DNA from 3 places in the Corticicoccus populi genome. Region 3 is predicted to be linked to each of the others. Evidence: predicted binding sites of a transcription regulator. Region 3 holds the regulator's gene; each other region holds the start of a gene.
What was found. The regulator Rex, encoded in region 3, represses fermentation and respiration genes when NADH is low (regulators of the CRP and FNR family bind a similar motif). The targets are predictions, from matches to a motif close to TTGTGAAATATTTCACAA.

Region 1 (4,292 bases), on a different contig from region 3:
ATAGAGTGATGATCACTCAACTCCAAATAATCAATGACTGAAGATGATGTTAATTTATGCGCCACTCTGCGTCCCATGTCCCGCTCCGGATGAACAACAAGGTCTGCGCCGATCTTTTCAAGAACCCTTGCATGATAATTGTTCTTTGCCTTTACCGTTACACGTTTTACACCAATGTCTTTAAGCAGCAGTGTTGTCAAAATACTTTCCTGTATATTATCCCCTATTGCCACAATTACATTATCAAAATTTCTAAGGCCGAGATCCTTTAAAACCTGTTCCTCAGTTGTATTTGCCACTACAGAACGTGTCGCAATATCCTGATACTCATTGACAAGTTCCTCATCAATATCTATTGCCAGTACATCACAGTCAAGTTCTACCAGCTCACGAACAATACTGCCGCCGAAACGACCGAGTCCTATGACCGCAAATTCTTTATTCATATTCCCCACCAACTGTTATTAATATTTGTCATTCTTCCCCTGCACATAATCTTTATCAAATATAAAGAGTCTCATTACTAATATTAAACTTGGAATAAGCATTAATAAACCAAGTATAAATACAATAGTCAGGCTGAAAGCCATTGTTTCATTTACTACAGACGTTTCAATATCAATATAAGGATACAATATATACGGCAGTTTACTTAGACCGTATCCAAAAAATGCAAAGGCAAACTGAAGCATAATTAAAATAAATGCGAGACCAAAATTTCTTTTTTTCCATATAAGAAGAATGGCAACCGCCATTGCTGCAAGACTAAGGCCGAAAAGATACCAGTAGTTCTGTGCATTAATAAAATGCTCATAGTTATGATCTCTTAAACCGAGAAAAGTAAACTGTGATATCACAAGCATCGGAAGTGTCCAGATTAAAAACCAGCTGCGTGTAACTTCCATCGCACCTTTATTATTTGCTTTCGCTGCATAATAAGTCAAGAATCCGCTTGATATATATAAAACAGATATGATTGCTAAAAAGACAACTGACCATGCATAAGTTGAGAAAAACAGTTCTGTCAGGTCAAGTTGAAGTCCGCTTTGATCTTCTATAATATATCCGCCTTCTGATATTACCAGAACAACAGAAAGTGATGCAGGAATCAGAAGTCCCGTCACACCGTATAAAAATGCCCATGACATTTTAGGTGTGACATTATACGAATTAAACGCATAATAACTGCCGCGTATAGAAAGCAGAATCAATGCAATACTTCCGGGTATTAGAAGTGTCGTCCCTAAATAATAAGCTGTATCAGGATAAAAACCGACAATTCCAACGAAGAAAAACACAAAGAACACGTTGGTAATTTCCCAGACAGGGCTTAAATACCTTTGAATAATACCACTGATGAGCTGATGCTTCCCTGTTTTCATCGCATAGTAATTAAAGAAGCCGGCACCAAAGTCAATTGATGCGACAATGACATACCCGTATAAGAAAGTCCATAAGACCGTGATTCCAATCAATTCATAATTTAAATCCGGCATTATTCATCACCTCTCTTACCGTAATATTCCAGTCTCGATGCTTCAGCCGACTGATCTTTATACATTTTGAGCAGCACATATACGCATGTAAACCCAAGTACTGCATACAGGCCGACAAACGCAAGCAGGGTTACACCAAGACCATCTGCATTCGTCACAGCTTCGGACACTTTCATATAACCACGCAGTATCCATGGCTGACGACCCATTTCGGCTAAGAACCAGCCGGCTTCAATCGCAAGCATTGATAACGGTCCAGCCAGAACATAGGCATATAATAGTGATGGATGATGTTCATTTAAACCTTTAGTGAATTTAGCAATGAAGTAAAGCACCGATATACCGAATGCATACATTCCAAATACCACCATCAAATCAAAGAAATAATGAATAATCAGAGGCGGATGTTCATCCTCAGGTATATCATTCAGTCCTGTCACCTCTGTATCAAAAGAGTTTCCTGACAGGAAGCTTAACATCCATGGTATTCTGATTTCATAATTCACTTCCTGATTTTCTTCATCAAGAACTCCGAACAATATTAAATCCGCGTGGCTTTCAGTCTCAAAATGCCATTCCATCGCAGCTAATTTCTCAGGCTGTTCCTCATGTAAAAATTTAGCTGAAAAATCTCCTGCAAGCATTGTTAAAAGTCCAAAAACAACACCCATGGACATCATTACTTTAAGCCCTTTTTTATGATACTCCCGGTCCTCTTTAAACTTGCTTCTAATTAATTTAAAAGCAGCAATGGAACCAAGGATAAATATCGCAGTCATATACGCAGTTGCGACGACATGGAATACCCTCACCCATGTAGACGGATTGAACATGGCTGCGATTGGATCAATATTTACAAAAGTATCTGCTGTCAATTCAAATCCTGCCGGTGTATTCATGAAAGAATTCACCGTCGTAATGAAAAATGCAGAAAGTGTTGAACCTATGACAACCGGTATTGTTAATATCCAGTGATGCCATGGATTTTTGAAACGATCCCACGTATAAAGATAAATACCTAAAAATATTGCTTCAAAAAAGAATGCAAAAGTTTCCATGAATAACGGCAGTGCGATAATCTGCCCGCCGAGTCTCATGAACTCAGGCCAGATTAATGATAACTGCAGACCAATAATCGTACCCGTCACTACGCCTACTGCGACAGTGACTGTAAATCCTTTGGCAATCCTGCGTGCCATTGTTAAATAGTGTGAATCATTCTTTTTTATACCTAAAAATTCAAGAACCATGATTGCAACCGGTATACCTACACCCAGGGTTGCGAATATAATATGAAAACCAAGAGTAGCCGCTGTGATGACTCTTCCCAGAATAACGTCTTCCATTTAGTAACACCCCTCATTCTTACGTCTTATCATTATACCTCCTATCACCATAAAATGATTGCCATAACTATAAAAATCTAATGACATTTTTGTGAATTAATTATCATACTTTAAAATTAAATAAAAACCGGAGCAGAATACTCTGCCCCGATTTTAAAATATTAACGTTCTGTAAACTCTTTAACAAGTTTAAGAACATCTTCAGTATTTTTAGCTTTTAATGCTGCTGATGCAAGCTGTTCCATATCCGCTTTATTCAGTTCGGAAATCTGGCGTCTTGCTTTCAATATGCTTGTGCCGCTCATAGAGAATTCATCCAAACCGAGTCCTAGCAGAAGCGGTACCGCATGAGTGTCGCCGGCCATTTCTCCGCACATGCCTGTCCATTTACCTTCATTATGAGATGCCTGAATAACATTTTGAATTAAACGCAGTAATGCAGGGTGGTAAGGCTGATACAAATAGCTGACTTTTTCATTCATTCTGTCTGCTGCCATTGTATATTGGATTAAATCATTTGTACCGATACTGAAGAAGTCTACTTCTTTAGCAAATTGATCTGCAAGAACTGCAGTTGATGGAATCTCAACCATAATTCCGACTTCAATATCATCTTTAACTTCGATACCTTCTGATTTCAAATTCTCTTTCTCTTCCAGTAACAATGCTTTTGCCTCATTAAATTCTTCAAGTGTCGCAATCATTGGGAACATGATTTTCAAGTTTCCGTGTACACTTGAACGCAATAACGCACGAAGCTGTGTTCTGAATAAATCCTGATTTTCAAGAGCCATACGAATCGCACGGTATCCGAGAAACGGATTCATTTCTTTTGGAAGATCCAAATACGGCAGTTCTTTATCTCCACCGATATCGATGGTTCGGACAACAACTGGTTTCCCGTCCATGCCTTCTAAAACGGCTTTATATGATTCATACTGCTCATCCTCAGTCGGAAGTTCATTACGCCCCATATATAGGAATTCTGTACGGAAAAGTCCAACACCTTCTGCACCATGACGTACAGCACCTTCAACATCTTCAGGTGTACCGATATTCGCAGCCAGTTCAACATGAACACCATCATTGGTTTCAGTTTTACTGTCCACAAGTTTAAGAAGTTCTTCTTTTTCAGCAAGTACTTCTTTTTCTTTCTCTCTGTATGCCAGGATTTCATCTTCAGACGGATGTATAATTACATCACCTGTCGTACCGTCAACAATGATTGTTTCACCAATCACAGCTTCTTCAGTCACATTTTTCGTACCTACTACTGCAGGTATTTCAAGTGACCGTGACATGATTGCAGAGTGTGAAGTACGTCCGCCGATATTTGTTACAAAGCCTTTAACAAATTTCTTGTCGAGCTGTGCTGTATCGGACGGCGTTAAGTCTTCAGCAACTATGACAACAGGTTCTGAGATATTTGCAGGGTTTGGAAGTTCTTTAC
Region 2 (4,292 bases), on a different contig from region 3:
GCAGGTGCTTCAGATTCAGTCATCACGTTAAACAGCGGCAGCCGTATTCACACTGCAGATTTTTATACATTTGAGAATCATAAGAAAGATGCAAAGCTGAAAGCAGTGAAAAGTTATCTTCTAGAATAGAAAAATGCCGGTGAATTCACCGGCATTTTTCTTCATATATTATATTATTTACCAAAGTTTATAGCCTTCGGCACCTGGTATGTTTTCAGTAAACATCTGTGTAATCGGCACAGTATAGGCAATCAAAATCAGGAATACTGTAATAATGATGAGGAGTCTCCAGTTTTCCACCCATTTTGTCTGAGGGGCGTTCTGATCCATCATTTCTGCAACAGGGAAAACTTCAGGCTGATCTGCTTTAGGTCCGGTCATCAGTTTGAAGAACAGAATGACTGCGATAATAATCGCAAGGAATAAAAATGAACCGCCGACAGCCTGCATAACTTGATAAGTAATCCATTCTTCAGCAATACCGGCACCGCCGTACTCTGAATAAGTTGAACGGCGCGGTGCACCTCTCAGCCCCGCAAAATGCATGGCAAGACTCATAATTCCCATTCCAAATGTCCATGTGTATCCGAGGTATAAGGCCATATTATTCGTCTGCTTAGTAATCTTCCGGCCGGTAAGATGCGGCAGAAGGAAAAGCATGACCCCGAAATATGTCAGAATAACCGGTGCACCGACAGTAATGTGAAAGTGTCCGACAACCCATATCGTATTATGAATCATCTGATTCATCTGACCGGAAGCATTTATGATACCGCCGATACCTCCCGGAATAAAGAACAGCATACCGAGGAATGGGAGAACAAACCGAGCATCCTTCCACGGCAGTTTTTTGAACCAGTCAAGTAAACCCTTTGCACCACGGTTTCTGCCGTATGTTTCAAATACAGCAAAAAGACTGAATGCAGTCATCAGTGAAGGAATAATCACCATGAATGTCAGTACCACCTGCAGTCCTTTCCAGAAAGCGTCAATTCCCGGTTCAACCAGCTGATGGTGTATTCCAACTGGAATACTGAAGAATAGAAATAATACAAAACTCATTCTTGCAAGATTATCTGAAAATCCTTTTGTTCCGAGTATTTTAGGAATAATTGCATACCATGACATGTAAGCAGGTAGCAGCCAGAAGTATACTAACGCATGCCCGAAATACCAGAACAAGGTTCTGCTTAGGGATACATTGATCCGGTCCACCCATCCGAGTGACCACGGAATAAACTGGAATAATACAGTGACAGCAACTCCGATTGTACAAACAATCCACATGACATTATTTACAGCGGTCATGTATGACAAGAGTGGCGTCTTATGACCTTTAAATTCTTTTTTCCAGCTGAAGTATTTCATTAGCTGACCTGCAACAGACACCCATGTACCGACGATGACTAAAGTGAGTCCGATATAGTGGATGGCATGTGCCTGCAGCGGTGCATAAAAAGTATATAATACAGTCGCTTCATTTAGTGCAATCATCGCAGCAGACATTAATGTACCGGCAGTCATCAGCCAGAAGCCGGTCCAGCCGAGTTTTCTCTGGCTTCTTGATAACGGACCGCAGACTTTTGAAAGAATCGCAATCTGGAAGCCCATGATAAAGAAGAATGTCAGAACGAGTGCGAGTATGACACCATGTAATGTCAGTAATTGATAATAACCGATTCCAAAAGGCAGTTCCAGATGCCCTGAACGAACCAAGGTCTGCAACAGTCCGGCTGTACCGCCGATAAATAAAGAGAATATCACCCAGTACATATTTGCGAGTACCAGTTTTGCATCTTTAGCGCCTACTTTTTGCAGCGGAGAAAATATTTTGTCCGGGGATAAATTATTGCTCACTGCTGTCACCTCCTGGAACGACTGTTATTTTTGATGTCATCTCTGCATGTCCGACACCACAGTACTCATTACATAAAATTAAATATTCACCGGTATTGTTGAAATCTGCTTCATATGTAGAAATTAAGCCGGGTTCAACCATCATATTAATGTTGGTTCCTGCAACTTGAAAACCGTGAATGACATCTGTTGTAGCGACCTGAATGTTGACTCTTGACCCTTCAGGAATTTCAATGTCATTCGGCTCATACATAAAAGCACTTGCGACCATGTATAAATCATAATCATATGCATCAGAATCTGACTCGTATAAACCCGGTTCACTAAATCTTGAATCTTCCCGTACATGATCCGGATGAATCGTTTCTATTCCGCTTGCAGCGGGGGTATGTCCGGCATGTACCGCGGATATCCCTAAAATTCCTAAAAAGAGAACAAGCGATCCTGTTCCGATAATCAACCATAATTTTTCAAACTTATGCACTGTAAATCCTCCTTTACATTCTTCCCATAAACAGCATGAAAGCACCAAACCAGCTTACTAAAATCAGGCCGCCTAAAAACAGAACCATCATTAATGTACCGCGTAAATCCAGGTTTGAATGATCATCTTGATGAGCTGTATGTTTTTCCTCTGAAAGATTATTTTTTTCAACCATTTATACCACTCCCTGTCCATTTGTATATATATGATGATAAAGAATAATGTCCTTAAAAAAAGTGATAAAAATCACATTTTGTGATATAATTCAGGAAAAATAAGGGAGGCGGAAAAATAGTGCACGAAAATGTATATAAACCGTCGTCAATCCTTGAATATATTGCAGCAACAGGTGAAAAAATCACTTTTAAAAAAGGAGAATTTATTTATCACCCGGGAGATCAGGCATCACATGTTTTCCTGCTCGAAGAGGGACAGGTATTTGTCAGCCGTATGCAGGAAGATGGTAAAGAACTTGTGACAAACTTCATTGATAAAGACGGCATATTTGGAGCAGTGACTTTATTCTGCGGTGCAAAAGAATATAATACATATGCAAAAGCGAAAACAAATGTTGTAGTGAAAAAGATAGAACGTACAATTTTTGAAAAAGAAGTGCTCGACAGCCAGGTGTTCACAACGGAATGGATGCGGTGGCTGGATATAGACAGAAACCGCTACGCTTCTAAAATGCGTGATTTAATGATGTACGGGAAGGGTGGTGCTCTGGATTCAATATTAATCCGGCTTTCAAATTCTTTCGGCCGGGAAGTTGCATCAGGCATATTGATTGATACACCGCTCACCAATCAGGATCTTGCACAGTTGTGCGGAACATCGAGGGAAGCAGTGAACAGAATGCTTGCTGTAATGAGAGAGACGGGAATTGTATCGGTTGACCGCAAGTATATAACCATTCATAATCTTCCTGCATTAAAAGAAAGCATTAACTGTGACAACTGTACTGTTGATGTCTGCCAGATTTTCTGATTATGTATAAATAATTGTTTTTCTTTTCTTTTATAAATTAATGTGCTATAGTATCTGTAATAGAAATATCTGAGAAGTTCGTGATGTGTTGAATTATATTTTGACCTAACACTTTTATAAACGGGAGTCTAATAGGTTTTCCTTTGAAAAACATGCCTGTTTTACAGGACGTTTGGAATCGGAAACAGGACACCCACCTGCAAATAGCAGGCCAAAATAATCAACAAAAACACACGGCTTAAGCTCGGTTATTTCAAGTAAGTACTGGATGTTCGCATTCAGTGCTTATTTTTTTATTGAAAATTAACGTTGTAATGTTTATAATCATTGGTTTTGAGATACATATAATAATAGAATGTATATTTTACAGAATAACCATTTAATACGGGATAGGAGTGTAAGTATGAAAGACACTTTAAAAACAGTTGCCATTGCTGAAAATTGGACAGAATGGTGTAATAAGAAAAATATAGATGAATTAAAGGCAATTACTGAAGAAGAATTTGAAGTATCCGGTCCAAAGGGGACTGCAGTTCTTGATACAGAAGGAATTAAAGACTGGTTGAACCGTGCAGGAATCCGACTTGAAACGTTTGAGATTTATGCAGATAATAATAAAATTATTCTGAGTCAGCATGCTGAGTGGCTGGAACAGGATGGAAGTGTTAAAGGAAGACAGGATGTGTATACATTTTTGACTATCATTAATGACAAAGTTAAGTCTCTGGCAAGGTTTGATGATAAAGAAGATGCTTTTGAAGCTTCAGGTTTAACGGAAGATAACAAATTGAGATAAAAAATCCCTGCATCTGCAGGGATTTTTTATGTGAGTCCGTTTAATTTATCGTAAATATCTTCAAGCTGCTGCTCATATTTAGTATTCGATGAAGGAACAAAATATTTTTTGTTCTTTAATGAATCAGGCAGATACTGCTGCTTTACAACATGATTCGGATAATTATGA
Region 3 (4,292 bases):
TCCAGTACTTCTTTACTGTCAATATCAAGGTGGTTGGTCGGTTCGTCCAGGATGAGAAGATTGTTTTTCTCAAGCATCAGCTTAGCAAGCTGAATACGCGCCTTCTCACCACCGCTTAAGTCATTAACACTTTTCATGACTTCATCCTGGGTGAATAAAAAGCGGCCCAGAATTTTTCGGACATCACTTTCATTCATATGAGGGTATTCATTCCAAAGCTCATTCAGAACATTATTGTTCGATGTGAATTCGGCCTGTTTCTGGTCATAATAGCCGATTGAGACGTGGGTGCCGTATTGAATGGTGCCGCCGAGTGTCTCAAGTTTCCGGGCAATCGTTTTGACAAGGGTGGACTTACCGATTCCGTTCGGCCCTAAAACGGCCATACGGTCACCCTTATCAACATAAAAATTAATGTGGGCATTTAAAGGTGTATCGTATCCGATGGATATATCCTTTACTTTTAAGACATCATTGCCGCTTTCCCGCATGATATTGAAGCTGAAATCTGCATTCCGGTAATCCTGTCTCGGTGCCTGGATACGGTCCATTGATTCTAATTTTTTCCGGCGGCTTTTGGCCATATTGCTGGTCGAGGCCCGGGCGATATTTTTTTCTACAAAAGTCTCGAGCTTACTGATTTCTTTCTGCTGCTCTTCGTATTGTTTCATCAGCAGACGGTGCCGTTTTTCTTTTTCTGCCATATATTTAGTGTAGTTCGTATGGTAGAGTGTGCCCCGGTTGAGTTCGAGTTCATAGATTTTATCCACTGTTTTATCAAGGAAGAAGCGGTCATGACTGATGATAACGACAGCACCTTGGAACTGCCTTAAGTAACCTTCCAGCCACTCTACAGTTTCCATGTCCAGGTGGTTGGTCGGCTCATCCAGCAGCAGCAGATTCGGCCGGCTTAAAAGAAGCTGCCCGAGAGCAAGGCGTGTTTTTTGGCCGCCTGAAAATTCACTGACATGTCTCTTTAAATCATCCGGTTCAAAATTAAGTCCGGTAATGACGGATTTTATTTCAGTTTCAATATGATAGCCGTTCTGATTTTCAAAAGTATTTTGAAGTTTTTCAAACTTATCAATATGCGCCTCATAATCACTGTGCGTATATTCATGTTCGCTGAGCCACTGTGTCTCAAGGTCCATATCTTCTTTTATCTGTAATATATTTTTAAACGGCTTCATCATTTCATCATAGACAGTCTGTTCAGACTCGAGTGTCATCTGCTGGGTCAAGTATCCGACAGAGACATCTTTCGGCATGCTGATTGTACCTTCATCATAGCTGAGTTCCTGTGCTATAATTTTCATCAGTGTAGATTTACCGGCACCGTTTTTCCCAACGATACCAATGGTTTCCCCTGATTTAATTTCGAGTGTGACGTTATTGAATATCAAGTCTGTCACAAAAGATTTTTTCAAATTTGATAACTGCATTACAATCATTATTATTCCCTCACTTTCTTCAAGTTTACAACAATACAGACAAAAAAACGATGAAATTATATACCTATAATGTATACTAAAAAATTATGACTGTGCTATAATTAAATGACTAGTATATCAGGTAGGTGTAGTTGAAGTGAACAGTAAGAAGAAGATTCCCAATGCAACAATGAAGCGGCTTCCGTTATATTATCGGTATTTTAATCAGGCGGAAGAGGCAGGGACTGACCGTGTATCTTCCAGAGAAATAAGTGAAGCACTGGATATCGATTCTGCGACAATCCGCCGAGACTTTTCTTATTTTGGTGAACTGGGCCGTAAAGGCTACGGATACAATGTTAAAAGTTTACTCAAATTCTTTATGGAACATATTCAGGGTACGGATAAGAAGAATGTGATTATTATCGGTGCAGGTAACCTGGGCAGTGCCTTAATGAATTATAAATTCACTAATTTAAATGATAAGATGACTGTTGTCGGGGCTCTCGACCACAATAAGCATTTGGTAGGAACAGAGGTCAACGGTGTAGACATTTATCATACTGATGAATTAGAGGATATTATCAGCCGTGAGAAAGTTGAAGTGGCAATTCTTACACTACCGGCGTCAGTTTCTCAGGAAATGGCAGAACGTTTAGTTGCTGCAGGCGTAAAAGGTATACTAAACTTTACACCCATAAGATTGAACCTGGATAAAGATATCTATGTACACAATATAGATTTAGGTGTAGAATTACAGGCATTATTCTTTTATATGAAGAATTTATAGGAGGGGCAAATTTATGTTAGAATTACTTATTCCACAAACTTTAATGGCAGTAGGACCTGCAAGCCTGATTGTGATTGCGGTTGTTGCTTTAATTATTTTCGGACCGAAAAAGCTTCCGCAGTTCGGTAAAGCGATCGGCTCAACTTTAAAAGAATTTAAAGATGCGACAAAAGGTCTGGCAACTGATGATGACGACGAAAAAGAACAGCCTAAAAAAGTGGAAGCAAGCGTAGAAGAACCAAAAAAAGTTGAATCAAATAGTTAATAAGGTAAATGAGGTGGCGTAAGCCGCCTTTTTTTAAAGAGGTGAGTTTCTCAGTGAATGAAGAAGAAAGAGAGATAACAGAGCATATAGATGAAATGAGGAAGCGGATTTTAACCGCGGCTTATTTTTTTGCAGCTGCCTTAATTATCGGCTTCTTTTTATCCAAGCCGCTGATATATCAGATGCAGAATGCACCATGGACGGAAAATGTTCAGATGCATGCATTTCAAGTGACGGATCCGCTCAGAATATACATTCTGGTTATCGTTGTGATTGCATTTGTGATTATACTTCCTGTAATTATGTATCAGGTCTGGGCGTTTATCACGCCGGGATTGTACAGTAACGAGCGGAAGTTAACATTGTCCTATATACCGATTGTTGTCGTATTAATGCTGACGGGTATGGCATTCAGTTATTTTGTAGTGGTTCCTTATATTATCAGATTTACATTCGACTTATCTGCTGAGATGGGAATTCAGACTACAATCGGTATCAATGAGTATTTCGGCTTTTTATTCCGGACAGTACTGCCGTTCGGGGTGATTTTTCAAATGCCGATTCTTGTATTGTTCATGACACAGCTCGGTATCATCACACCGATGTTTTTGAAGAAAAATCGTAAGTATGCATATTTTATTCTGTTCATAGTGGCTGCAGTAATCGCACCGCCGGATTTAATGACGCATATCATACTAACCATTCCGATGATTATGCTTTATGAAATCAGTATTATGATTTCGAAAACAGGGTACAGAAGATATTTAAAAGCTGAACAAAAAGCGATAGAAGAAGAACTGGAGTAATCAGGAGGGCTGGACATGAGAGATTTTAATGATGACTATTATAAAAAAATTGAATCACTGGATCGTGAAGCACTCGTCCGGCTGATAGAAAAAGTAGATTCGAGTCCGTGGCGTCAAGGGTATCATACACAGCCGGTGACAGGATACATGTCGTCTCCCGCAGCATTTTTCTATAGAGACGGCAGGTATCATCTGTTTTATAACTGGCATCCTTTAACGGATAAAAATAATATTAATTACTGGTATCACGTGTCTGCGGATAATCTTTCCGATTTTCATAATGAAGGTGTTAAGCTCAGACCGGACGATTTGTATGACAGTCACGGTCTGACGGCAGGTTCGGCAGTGGAAATAGGCGGTGAGCTGTTTGTATTTTATACCGGCCTGTTTGAAAAAGCGGGGAAAGAAATCGCGCCGGTGCAGCTTGCTGCAGAATTCAAAACGGATAAGAAACTCTATAAACATCCCGTACCGCTTATCGAAGAAATGCCGGAAGAAATTAAAACAGTGCGGGACCCTTTTGTATTTAAACAGAGGGATACATATTATATGATGCTCGGCATTGAGAAAGCTGACGGCTACGGCGGTGCGGCACTTTACCGATCAACGGACGGCTTACGGTTTGAGTACAGCGGGGTTCTTGATACACCTTTGACAACATTCGGTGATATGTGGGAGCGTCCGGAAGTATTTGAACTGGACGGCTTTGATGTACTGATGTTCTGCCCAAAAGGGATTGATAAGTACGGTTATAACTTTTGGAATACGGATCAGGCCGGATTCGTCATTGGCGAACTGGATACAGGAAATGTATCAATGGATCACGGTACTTTTTTTGAATTTGACTACGGCTTTGATTTTAATATGCCGATGACAACTGTTGATGCGTGCGGCCGCCGGGTGATGATCGGACTTCTCGGTATGCATGATACAGATTATCCGACAGCTGAGTATGACTGGGCGAACTGTCTGTCTGTACCAAGGGTGCTGAGTATTGAAGA

Region 1: ACFSX4_RS05330 (cytochrome ubiquinol oxidase subunit I) is a predicted target of Rex. The motif match lies at 2,932-2,949, and genes of this name have one in related genera.
Region 2: ACFSX4_RS03800 (cytochrome c oxidase subunit 2A) is a predicted target of Rex. The motif match lies at 2,595-2,612, and genes of this name have one in related genera.

The regions. Positions count from the first base shown of each region.
Region 1 covers NZ_JBHUOQ010000001.1:1,028,507-1,032,798, forward strand. Annotated here, with positions in the region: gene ACFSX4_RS05320 (potassium channel family protein) at 1-446, opposite strand, end outside; gene ACFSX4_RS05325 (cytochrome d ubiquinol oxidase subunit II) at 465-1,496, opposite strand; gene ACFSX4_RS05330 (cytochrome ubiquinol oxidase subunit I) at 1,496-2,842, opposite strand; gene ptsP (phosphoenolpyruvate--protein phosphotransferase) at 3,004-4,292, opposite strand, start outside.
Region 2 covers NZ_JBHUOQ010000001.1:723,310-727,601, reverse strand. Annotated here, with positions in the region: gene ACFSX4_RS03815 (helix-hairpin-helix domain-containing protein) at 1-129, shown strand, start outside; gene ACFSX4_RS03810 (b(o/a)3-type cytochrome-c oxidase subunit 1) at 178-1,857, opposite strand; gene ACFSX4_RS03805 (cytochrome c oxidase subunit II) at 1,847-2,341, opposite strand; gene ACFSX4_RS03800 (cytochrome c oxidase subunit 2A) at 2,355-2,516, opposite strand; gene ACFSX4_RS03795 (Crp/Fnr family transcriptional regulator) at 2,636-3,328, shown strand; RNA gene ssrS (6S RNA) at 3,392-3,583, shown strand; gene ACFSX4_RS03785 (hypothetical protein) at 3,732-4,124, shown strand; gene ACFSX4_RS03780 (replication-associated recombination protein A) at 4,151-4,292, opposite strand, start outside.
Region 3 covers NZ_JBHUOQ010000005.1:281,514-285,805, reverse strand. Annotated here, with positions in the region: gene ACFSX4_RS14045 (ABC-F family ATP-binding cassette domain-containing protein) at 1-1,451, opposite strand, end outside; gene ACFSX4_RS14040 (redox-sensing transcriptional repressor Rex) at 1,588-2,220, shown strand; gene ACFSX4_RS14035 (twin-arginine translocase TatA/TatE family subunit) at 2,264-2,485, shown strand; gene tatC (twin-arginine translocase subunit TatC) at 2,539-3,291, shown strand; gene ACFSX4_RS14025 (glycoside hydrolase family 32 protein) at 3,307-4,292, shown strand, end outside.